Regions from separate parts of the Chryseobacterium pyrolae genome, predicted to be linked through region 1. Evidence: riboswitches for the same ligand, from Rfam matches in the RefSeq annotation. Region 1 holds a riboswitch; the other holds the start of a gene.
The links. A riboswitch is a leader RNA that binds a small molecule or an ion and turns the genes downstream of it on or off. The one in region 1 is predicted to bind thiamine pyrophosphate.
Positions count from the first base shown of each region.

Region 2: another riboswitch for thiamine pyrophosphate. It lies ahead of thiS (sulfur carrier protein ThiS); the one in region 1 lies ahead of thiM (hydroxyethylthiazole kinase).

Region 1 covers NZ_JANZQH010000002.1:446,424-450,854, reverse strand. Annotated here, with positions in the region: gene tenA (thiaminase II) at 1-7, opposite strand, end outside; gene thiD (bifunctional hydroxymethylpyrimidine kinase/phosphomethylpyrimidine kinase) at 1-827, opposite strand, end outside; gene thiE (thiamine phosphate synthase) at 824-1,459, opposite strand; gene thiM (hydroxyethylthiazole kinase) at 1,456-2,253, opposite strand; TPP riboswitch at 2,316-2,408, opposite strand; gene NZD88_RS05380 (carbon starvation CstA family protein) at 2,451-4,292, opposite strand.
Region 2 covers NZ_JANZQH010000005.1:125,480-129,910, forward strand. Annotated here, with positions in the region: gene NZD88_RS12070 (thiamine phosphate synthase) at 1-564, opposite strand, end outside; gene thiC (phosphomethylpyrimidine synthase ThiC) at 561-2,372, opposite strand; gene thiS (sulfur carrier protein ThiS) at 2,398-2,604, opposite strand; TPP riboswitch at 2,663-2,760, opposite strand; gene NZD88_RS12085 (RluA family pseudouridine synthase) at 2,920-3,597, opposite strand; gene NZD88_RS12090 (hypothetical protein) at 3,601-3,924, opposite strand; gene panB (3-methyl-2-oxobutanoate hydroxymethyltransferase) at 3,928-4,431, opposite strand, start outside.

The sequences.
Region 1 (4,431 bases):
ATTTCATTTTTGATGAGTTTTTGAGGATTAAAAAAGTGATTAAGCGGACCGTTTCCGTGTCCTGTTTGTACGTCTTTACCGTTTTCTATGGCTTGATACACATAGTCTTGCCCCAAAGAAACAGAATCATATAAAGTCTTCCCCTGAGCCAGATAGGCGGCAATAGCTGATGAAAGCGTGCAGCCGGAGCCGTGGGTATTGTTGGTGTTAAATTTTACCGTCTCGAAGGAATGAAATTTCTCATTTTCGTCATAAAATAAGGAGGTGATGGTTGAGGTTTCCTGATGCCCACCTTTCAGAAGAATACTTTTGCAGCCCAGTTTTTTTATTTCTTTTCCTGCAGCGTGAAGATCTTCAAGAGTTTCTACTTTCATCTTTGCTAAAATAGCTGCTTCATCCATATTAGGGGTAATCACATCAGCGATGGAGAAAAGTTGTTCCGTGATGGCGGCTATCGTGTCATCTTCTATCAGTCGGTGACCACTTGTCGCGACCATGACAGGATCAAATACAAGCGGTATTTTTTTGTATTTGCCCAAGGTTGAAACAATGGTTTCGACCAGCTTTGGAGTATGAACCATCCCGATTTTGATAGCATCCGGAAAAATATCATCCAGAATAGCTTCGATCTGATCCGCTACGGCTTCCACAGGAATCGGATATATTTTTCTTACGCCCTGCGTATTCTGTACAGGTAAAGCAGTTAATACCGATGTCGAAAAACAGCCTAAAGCAGAAGCCGTTTTAATATCAGCCTGGATACCTGCGCCGCCGCTTCCGTCAAATCCGGCGATCGTTAATACCGATGGATAGGTGTATTTTTTCATTTTAAAATTTCATTTTTTAATTGATAGGCCGCTTTTTGAGGATCTTTGGCACTGCAAATAGCAGAAACTACGGCAAGACAGTTTGCCCCTGCGTTCATCACCTCTCTTGCATTTCCCAGATGAATATGGCCGATAGCTACCAAAGGTTTTGCTGTAAGCTGTCTGATCTTTGTGATTCCTTCCAACCCCCATTCTGTTATCGTATCCGTTTTGGTATCTGTTCTGAAAACAGGGCTTATTCCAAGGTAATCGGATACTGCCGTCTGTTCATTATCAAGCTGGAAAAGATATTCAATCGAATAGCCAATGATTTTTTGACTGAAAAGAGACTGCTGTCTTAGGTAAACAGGCGAAGCGTCGCTGTTCCCAACGTGAATGCCTGCTGCATTTACCTTTTCGGCAACCTCTGTATTATCGTTAATGATCAGTGGAATAGAATGCTTTTCTGTCAATTCAATAAGTTGCCGGGCTTTTGCAAGAAACGAATCCGTACTGCTGTTTTTCTCTCTCAGCTGGATCACATCGACTCCGCCAAGGATAGCCTGTTCGGCAACCTGGAGAAAATTTCTTCCAACACAATCAGCTTCGGAAATGACCAGATAAAGTTGATAGGGAAAAGGATTTAAACTCATTTTCGCTCTATATTTAAACGGTTGAAGAATTCCTGTTCAGTAATATTGTACAGTTTATCGATGAGGTTGATCTGAAGACTTCCCGGGCCTTTGCTTTCTTCAGCGGCTATTTCCCCAGCGATACCAATTAACGCCATGGCAGCAGCTACGGCCAGTACTTTATCTTCTGTAATTCCTATAAACGCACCAATTAATGCTGTAGCAGAACACCCCAAGCCTGTAATTTTAGTCATGAGCGGATGCCCGTTTTTAATGAAAATTTCCTGTTGGTTATTGAGAATAATATCTGTTTCACCGGAAATACAGACAATGGTGCCGTATTGGCTCACAAGACTGCGGGCAGCATCAATAGCTTCGTTACTTTGCGCAGTGCTGTCTACTCCTTTGGTAGCGGTCGTGTTGGCTTTGGCCAACGCAATAATTTCAGAAGCGTTTCCTCTGATAACGGTAGGTTGGTATTGTAAAAGCTGATTTAAAACTTCATCTCGGAAAGAAGTAGCTCCGGCACCTACAGGATCTAAAACCCACGGCTTCCCGGTTGAATGGGCTGTTTTAGCTGCCAGGACCATAGATTCTGACCAATATTCATCCAAAGTGCCTATATTAATAACCACCGAATGAGAAATGCCAATCATTTCCTGAATTTCAGATTTTGCATGCGCCATAATAGGAGAGGCTCCTGCAGCCAAAAGAGCATTGGCTGTATTGTTCATCACCACATAATTGGTGATATTATGAACAAGAGGAGATTTCTGTCTGACAAGCTGTACCAGTTCCCAAAGAATTTTTTCCATTATTATCATTTAAAATAAAAATAGCTTCAGGAAAAAATCCAAAACAAAAAGTACACTGTGAACAATGTCATTTTGCTTTTCCCTACGTCGGTGTTAGCCGTATCAGGTTCAAAGGGACTCTCTCAATTCTTTTCAGAATACCCCTAAAGCAAAACAAATGTATAAAAATTATCAGAGCAGGCAAAAACTCACGAGGATTATCTTTCTACAAGCTCTTTCACAGGTTCTCCGTAATAATCTGTTACTGTGGTTTTGATCTGCAAGAGCTGATACCACTTTATAAAAGCTCCTATAAATACAATCAACATCAGAACCATAGCTGTTACGGCTAACGCTGCCAGCAGATACTGTTCTTTAGGAAGATAAATTGCAGTGACCTGGATATAACCCGCCCAAAAGGTGATTCCAGCCATAAAAACTCCTGGAATTGCTGAGCATAATGCATATTTCCCCCTGTTCATCCGGATCAGCATCGTGGTACAGACAATAAGTCCGCAGGCTGCCAATAATTGATTACTGATTCCAAATAATGGCCAGATACTGCTTACATTACCAGTAAATACCAAATATCCCCAAGCAAAGGTAAATAAGAGACTGCTGATAATAATTCCGGGAATCCAGTTTTTATCATTGAACTTTGGAATAACGGATCCCAGCATTTCCTGTAAGAAGAAACGGCCTACTCTTGTTCCGGCATCAATGGCAGTAAGAATGAACACCGCTTCAAACATGATGGCGAAATTATACCAGTAAGCAGTCAATTGATCCATGTACGGGATTTTATTGAAAATATGGGCCATTCCCACCGCTAAGGACACCGCTCCACCTGTTCTTCCGTGAAGCTCAATGCCTATTTTTTGTGAATAATAATCGATGTCTACCCCGTGCAGAGCAGGATGGGCTGCCAGGAACGCGTCATAAGATTCCTTCGGCGTATTGATGGCAAAATAATCACCAGGCATTAAGGTACATGCTGCGATCAAAGCCATTAAAGCGACAAAACCTTCCACGAGCATCGCCCCATAACCCACAAAAAGGATCTCTTTTTCTTTGTTAAGCATCTTCGGCGTTGTTCCGGTTGCAATGACTGCGTGAAACCCTGAAATCGCTCCACAGGCAATCACGATAAAAATAAAAGGAAGTACAGGCCCACCGATAACAGGTCCTCCACCATTCACGAATTCTGTAAGGGCAGGCATCTGGATCGTTGGATGAATGACAATCACACCCACAGCAAGCATAATGATCGTTCCTATTTTCAGATAGGTTGAAAGATAATCTCTCGGTACAAGAAGCAGCCAAACAGGAAGCACAGAAGCCAGAAAACCATACAATGGGATAGCAATCGAAATGGTTTTTATATCCCATGTAAACAGGTTATTCATCGTTTCGTTTTGCATTAAACTATGTCCCCCGATGATTCCTGCTATTAAAAGTATACCTCCCAAAATACTGGCGAAAAGCACACTGTTTTTTCTGTATCTCATGATCAATCCCATGATCACTGCAATTGGCATTGTGATCACAACAGTAAAAAGAGACCAGGAAGCCTCATGCATTGCATTGATACAGGCAAGTGATAAGCCGGCCAATGTAAGAATCAGAATGAATAATATAGCAAAACCGGCAACCGTTCCTGTCGTTTTCCCAATTTCTTTAGAAGCAATAGTAGCGAGACTTTGTCCTTTATGTCGTACAGAAGCGAATAAAACCACCATATCATGAACACCGCCACCCAATACACATCCGATAAGGATCCATAATGCGCCGGGAAGATACCCAAACTGGGCAGCCAGAACGGGTCCAACTAGTGGCCCGGCTGCGGCAATGGCAGCAAAATGATGCCCAAAAAGAACATTTTTGTTGGTGGCTACATAATCTTTTCCGTCTGCAAATTCTACGGCAGGGGTTGTATTTTGATCGTTAAGCCGGAGTACTTTATTGGCAATAAAAATACCATAAAAACGGTAAGCGATCGCAAAGATCAGTACCGATACAAATATCAGAGTGAGTGCATTGGTGTTATTCAGAAAATCCATACCATTTGTTTTTTAAGAATGAATAATTAAAAATATTGGATATTTTGTTAAGAATAATTTAAACAAAAGCCAAGTTAATTATTTTAGACATAAAAAATGATGATATGTATACTAATTTAGCAAATTTGTGTTTTACAGT
Region 2 (4,431 bases), on a different contig from region 1:
TTTTTTGAATGTATTTAATGGCTGATCACTTTCCCAAACAGCTCCCAAAAGTGCTGCTCCGTCCGCTCCGTTTTCAAAGGCTTTACTGATATTATCTTCATTAATTCCACCCAAAGCAATCAACTTGACATCCGGATTATTTCTGTATTTGATATCTTCCATCACAGTAGATTGCTTACCATAGCCTTTTTTAGAAATACTTGGAAAAAAAGGACTTACCAATGCATATTCCCATTCTTTTCCCAAAGCATTAAATACTTCGATATCATGCACTGATGTTGAAATAATATATTCGTTTGCATAAGATTTAAAACCTTCGGTTAGCCTATCTGCTTCCCTGAAATGAAGACGTGAAACAGGATATTCTTTACCCAGATCATCATGTCCATGCAGTACCAATTGAGAATAAAATTCCTCATCAATACCATCCAGAAAACTTTTCATTTCTGCTTTATTGGTCAAAGGTTTCCTGATATGCAGCAAATCCAATCCTTCGTGAAACATCTGATTGATTATTTCCGTCTCATTTTGAACAGGAGCTTCGGGAGTGATCACAAAAATCATATATAGATTTCTTTTCCTTTTTCAATAAATTCCTGTGATTTATCCAGCATCCCTTTTTCTGCAGAATCTCTGATTTCCTGGGTAATTTTCATGGAACAGAATTTCGGGCCGCACATGGAACAAAAATGGGCAATCTTAGCTCCTTCCGCTGGTAAAGTTTCGTCATGATAGGCTCTTGCCGTATCGGGATCCAATGAAAGATTGAACTGATCTTCCCATCTGAACTCAAATCTAGCTTTACTTAATGCATTGTCTCTGTACTGAGCACCTGGATGACCTTTTGCCAAATCTGCAGCATGTGCGGCTAGTTTGTAAGTAATTACTCCCATTTTTACATCTTCCTTGTTGGGAAGACCCAAATGTTCTTTCGGGGTTACATAGCAAAGCATTGCACATCCGAACCAGCCGATCATAGCCGCTCCAATTCCTGAAGTAATATGATCATAACCTGGCGCAATATCCGTTGTCAATGGACCTAAAGTATAAAACGGGGCTTCATGACATTCTTCCAGTTGCTTCTCCATATTTTCTTTGATCATATGCATGGGTACATGACCCGGCCCTTCCACCATCACCTGTACGTTATGTTTCCATGCGATCTTGGTCAGTTCACCCAAAGTTTCAAGTTCTGCAAATTGGGCAGCATCGTTTGCATCGGCGATAGAACCCGGTCGAAGTCCGTCTCCCAAAGAAAAGGCAACATCATATTTCTTCATGATCTCACAGATCTCTTCGAAATGGGTATACAAAAAGTTTTCTTTATGATGGTAAAGACACCATTTTGCCATGATGGAGCCGCCTCTGGAAACAATTCCCGTCACTCTTTTCGCGGTCAGATGAATATATCTTAATAATACTCCTGCATGAATCGTAAAATAGGATACTCCCTGTTCTGCCTGTTCGATCAGGGTATCCTTAAAAACTTCCCACGTCAAATCTTCGGGGACTCCTTTTACTTTTTCCAGAGCCTGATAAATAGGAACTGTCCCAATAGGAACCGGGCTGTTTCTGATGATCCATTCTCTGGTTTCGTGGATGTTTTTTCCTGTGGAAAGATCCATGATGGTATCTGCTCCCCAGCGGCAGGCCCAGACTGCTTTTTCCACTTCTTCATCAATGCTTGAGGAAACAGCACTGTTACCAATATTAGCATTAATTTTAACCAGGAAATTACGTCCGATGATCATCGGTTCACTCTCCGGATGGTTGATATTATTAGGGATAATTGCTCTTCCGGCTGCAATTTCATCTCTGACGAATTCCGGACTGATCTTTCCTTTTGGAGTGTTGGCACCAAAACTGTTTCCCGGATGTTGCAATGCCATTTCTTTGGGAACCGTATCCAGTTGTTCAATACGCTGGTTTTCCCTGATGGCTACATATTCCATTTCGGGGGTAATGATTCCCTGTTTTGCATAGTAAAGCTGGGTAAGTTCAAATCCGTCTTTAGCGACCTTCGGTTTGTGATCATACCCGAAACGCAGTTCATCAAGCCGGGAATCTGCAAGACGTGCTTTTCCATATTCTGAAGTGATTCCCTCCAGGATATCTACATCCTTCCTGTCCAGAATCCATTGCTCCCGGATTCTTGGAAGCCCCTTCATAATGTCAATTGATGCATTTTCATCTGTATAGGGGCCCGAAGTATCATAAATGGTTACCGGAGAATTTTCTTCCAGTGTTCCATTGGTAAGACGTGTCGGACTGAGATGAATTTCCCGCATTGCTACGCTGATAGGATGTATTTTTCCTTCAACATAAATTTTCCTGGCGTTCGGAAATGGCGAACATGTGATTGAATGAGCCATAAGTTTTTGTATTATTAAATGAGAATTATCCGCCCTGAGTGGCAGTAATGATTAAAACTAAATCTTTGTCTTTAAGGAGGGTTTCTGTCCAGGCAGACAGTGGAATAATACGGTTGTTCACGGCTACGGCTATCCCTTTTTTCTTTCCGGGTATTTCCATAGCCATCAGTTCTTCCAGATTTTCGGGAAGTACTTCAAATGTTTTCGTCGTGTGGTTGATTGTAAGTTCCATTCCTAATTATTTTATATATACTTTAGGAATGGCCATTATTGCACAATAGAATGTACAGCAAAAGTCATTTACTTTTCCCTACGCTGGTATAATCCAGATCAGGTTCAAAGGGTAAAGTCTCAGTCTGCCTATTGGCAGACACCCCTAAAGTTGTGACGAAGGTAGGTATTTTTTGAGAACAGGCAAAATCTAAGTTTTGCTTAAAATAAAAAAGACCATTTCAGAATTGAAATGATCTCCTATTACTTTTAAAAGCTTTCTGTATTAAAAAATTGGCTTGCAAAACAAAGATTAAACCTTAAATACAGCTAATTTTTATTCTTCACAAGCTCGCCAGATGGCATCGTTCTGTGGGACAGGAGCTATAATTTCTATTTCTTCTTTAGTAACCGGATGAATAAACTCCAGCTTTCTTGCATGAAGATTAATACCACCGTCCGGATTTGAACGGGGTGCTCCGTATTTAAGATCTCCTTTTATTGGAATTCCTGTTTTCGAGAGCTGGGCACGGATCTGATGATGTCTTCCGGTTTCCAGATCAATCTCAAGCAACATATAATTATCTAATGTCTTGATAATATGATAGGTGAGAATCGCTTCTTTGGCACCCTCTGTTACTTTTGTAAAGACACTCGCTTTATTATTCTTTTCGTTCTTCTTCAAATAATGAACAAGCCGCTGGCTCTGAGGAAGCATTTCTTTTCCCACCACAGCCCAATAGGTTTTTTTGACTTCCCTGTTTTTGACCATCTGTGTAAGACGGGAAAGTGCCTTGGACGTTTTGGCATAAATGACCAGACCCGAAGTTGGGCGGTCTATACGATGAACCAAACCGAGAAAAACATTTCCCGGTTTGTCATCTCTTTTCTTTATAAAATTCTTAATGGACTCCAGTAAAGATTCATCACCGGTTTTATCACCCTGAACAAGCTGTCCTACTTTTTTGTTAACCACCAAAAGATGGTTGTCTTCATATACAATCTGCTCTTTCATACATTACGAACGCCTTGGTCTGTTAGTAAAAGAAATAACAATTCCTCCAAGAAGACCGATTGTTTTAAGCATTGAAAGTTTAGAATCTGCCGGTAAAAATGCGCCGATTACACAAAGTGCCGCTGCCGCATACATCCCGTACATAAAATTTTTATTGGGAAGCGATGGTGCCTGAACGAAGAAACTCGCTCCTATCAATACATAAAAAACTTTTCTGGAGAGAAGCTCGTTGATCTCCGGAGAGAATAAATTAAACCAGCCTACCGCCATGCATATAATTGCTGCGATTGATAAAATTCCCTGAAGTGATTGTTGTTGGTTCATCATCGATTAGTAGCTTTCATTTTCGTTAGGAAATTCAACACTTTTCACGTCTTTTACATACTGAGCAACCGCCCCTGTAATTTCTGTATAGAGATCAAGATATCTTCTCAAGAACTTCGGACTGAAACCTTTGTTCATTCCAACCATATCGTGGTACACAAGAACCTGTCCGTCACAGTCAGCTCCAGCTCCGATTCCGATGGTCGGAATCGTAATGCTTTCTGATACTTTTTTGGCTAAATCAGCTGGTATTTTCTCTAAAACTATAGAAAAACATCCCAATTCTTCCAAAAGCTGCGCATCGCTGATCAGTTTTTCTGCTTCAGCTTCTTCTTTAGCCCTTACTTTATAGGTTCCGAATTTGTAGATAGACTGGGGCGTTAAACCCAAATGTCCCATCACAGGAATTCCGGCATTGATAATTTTCTTAATAGATTTTGAGATTTCTTTACCACCTTCGATTTTTACAGCATGAGCACCTCCTTCCTTCATCATTCTAACCGCAGACTC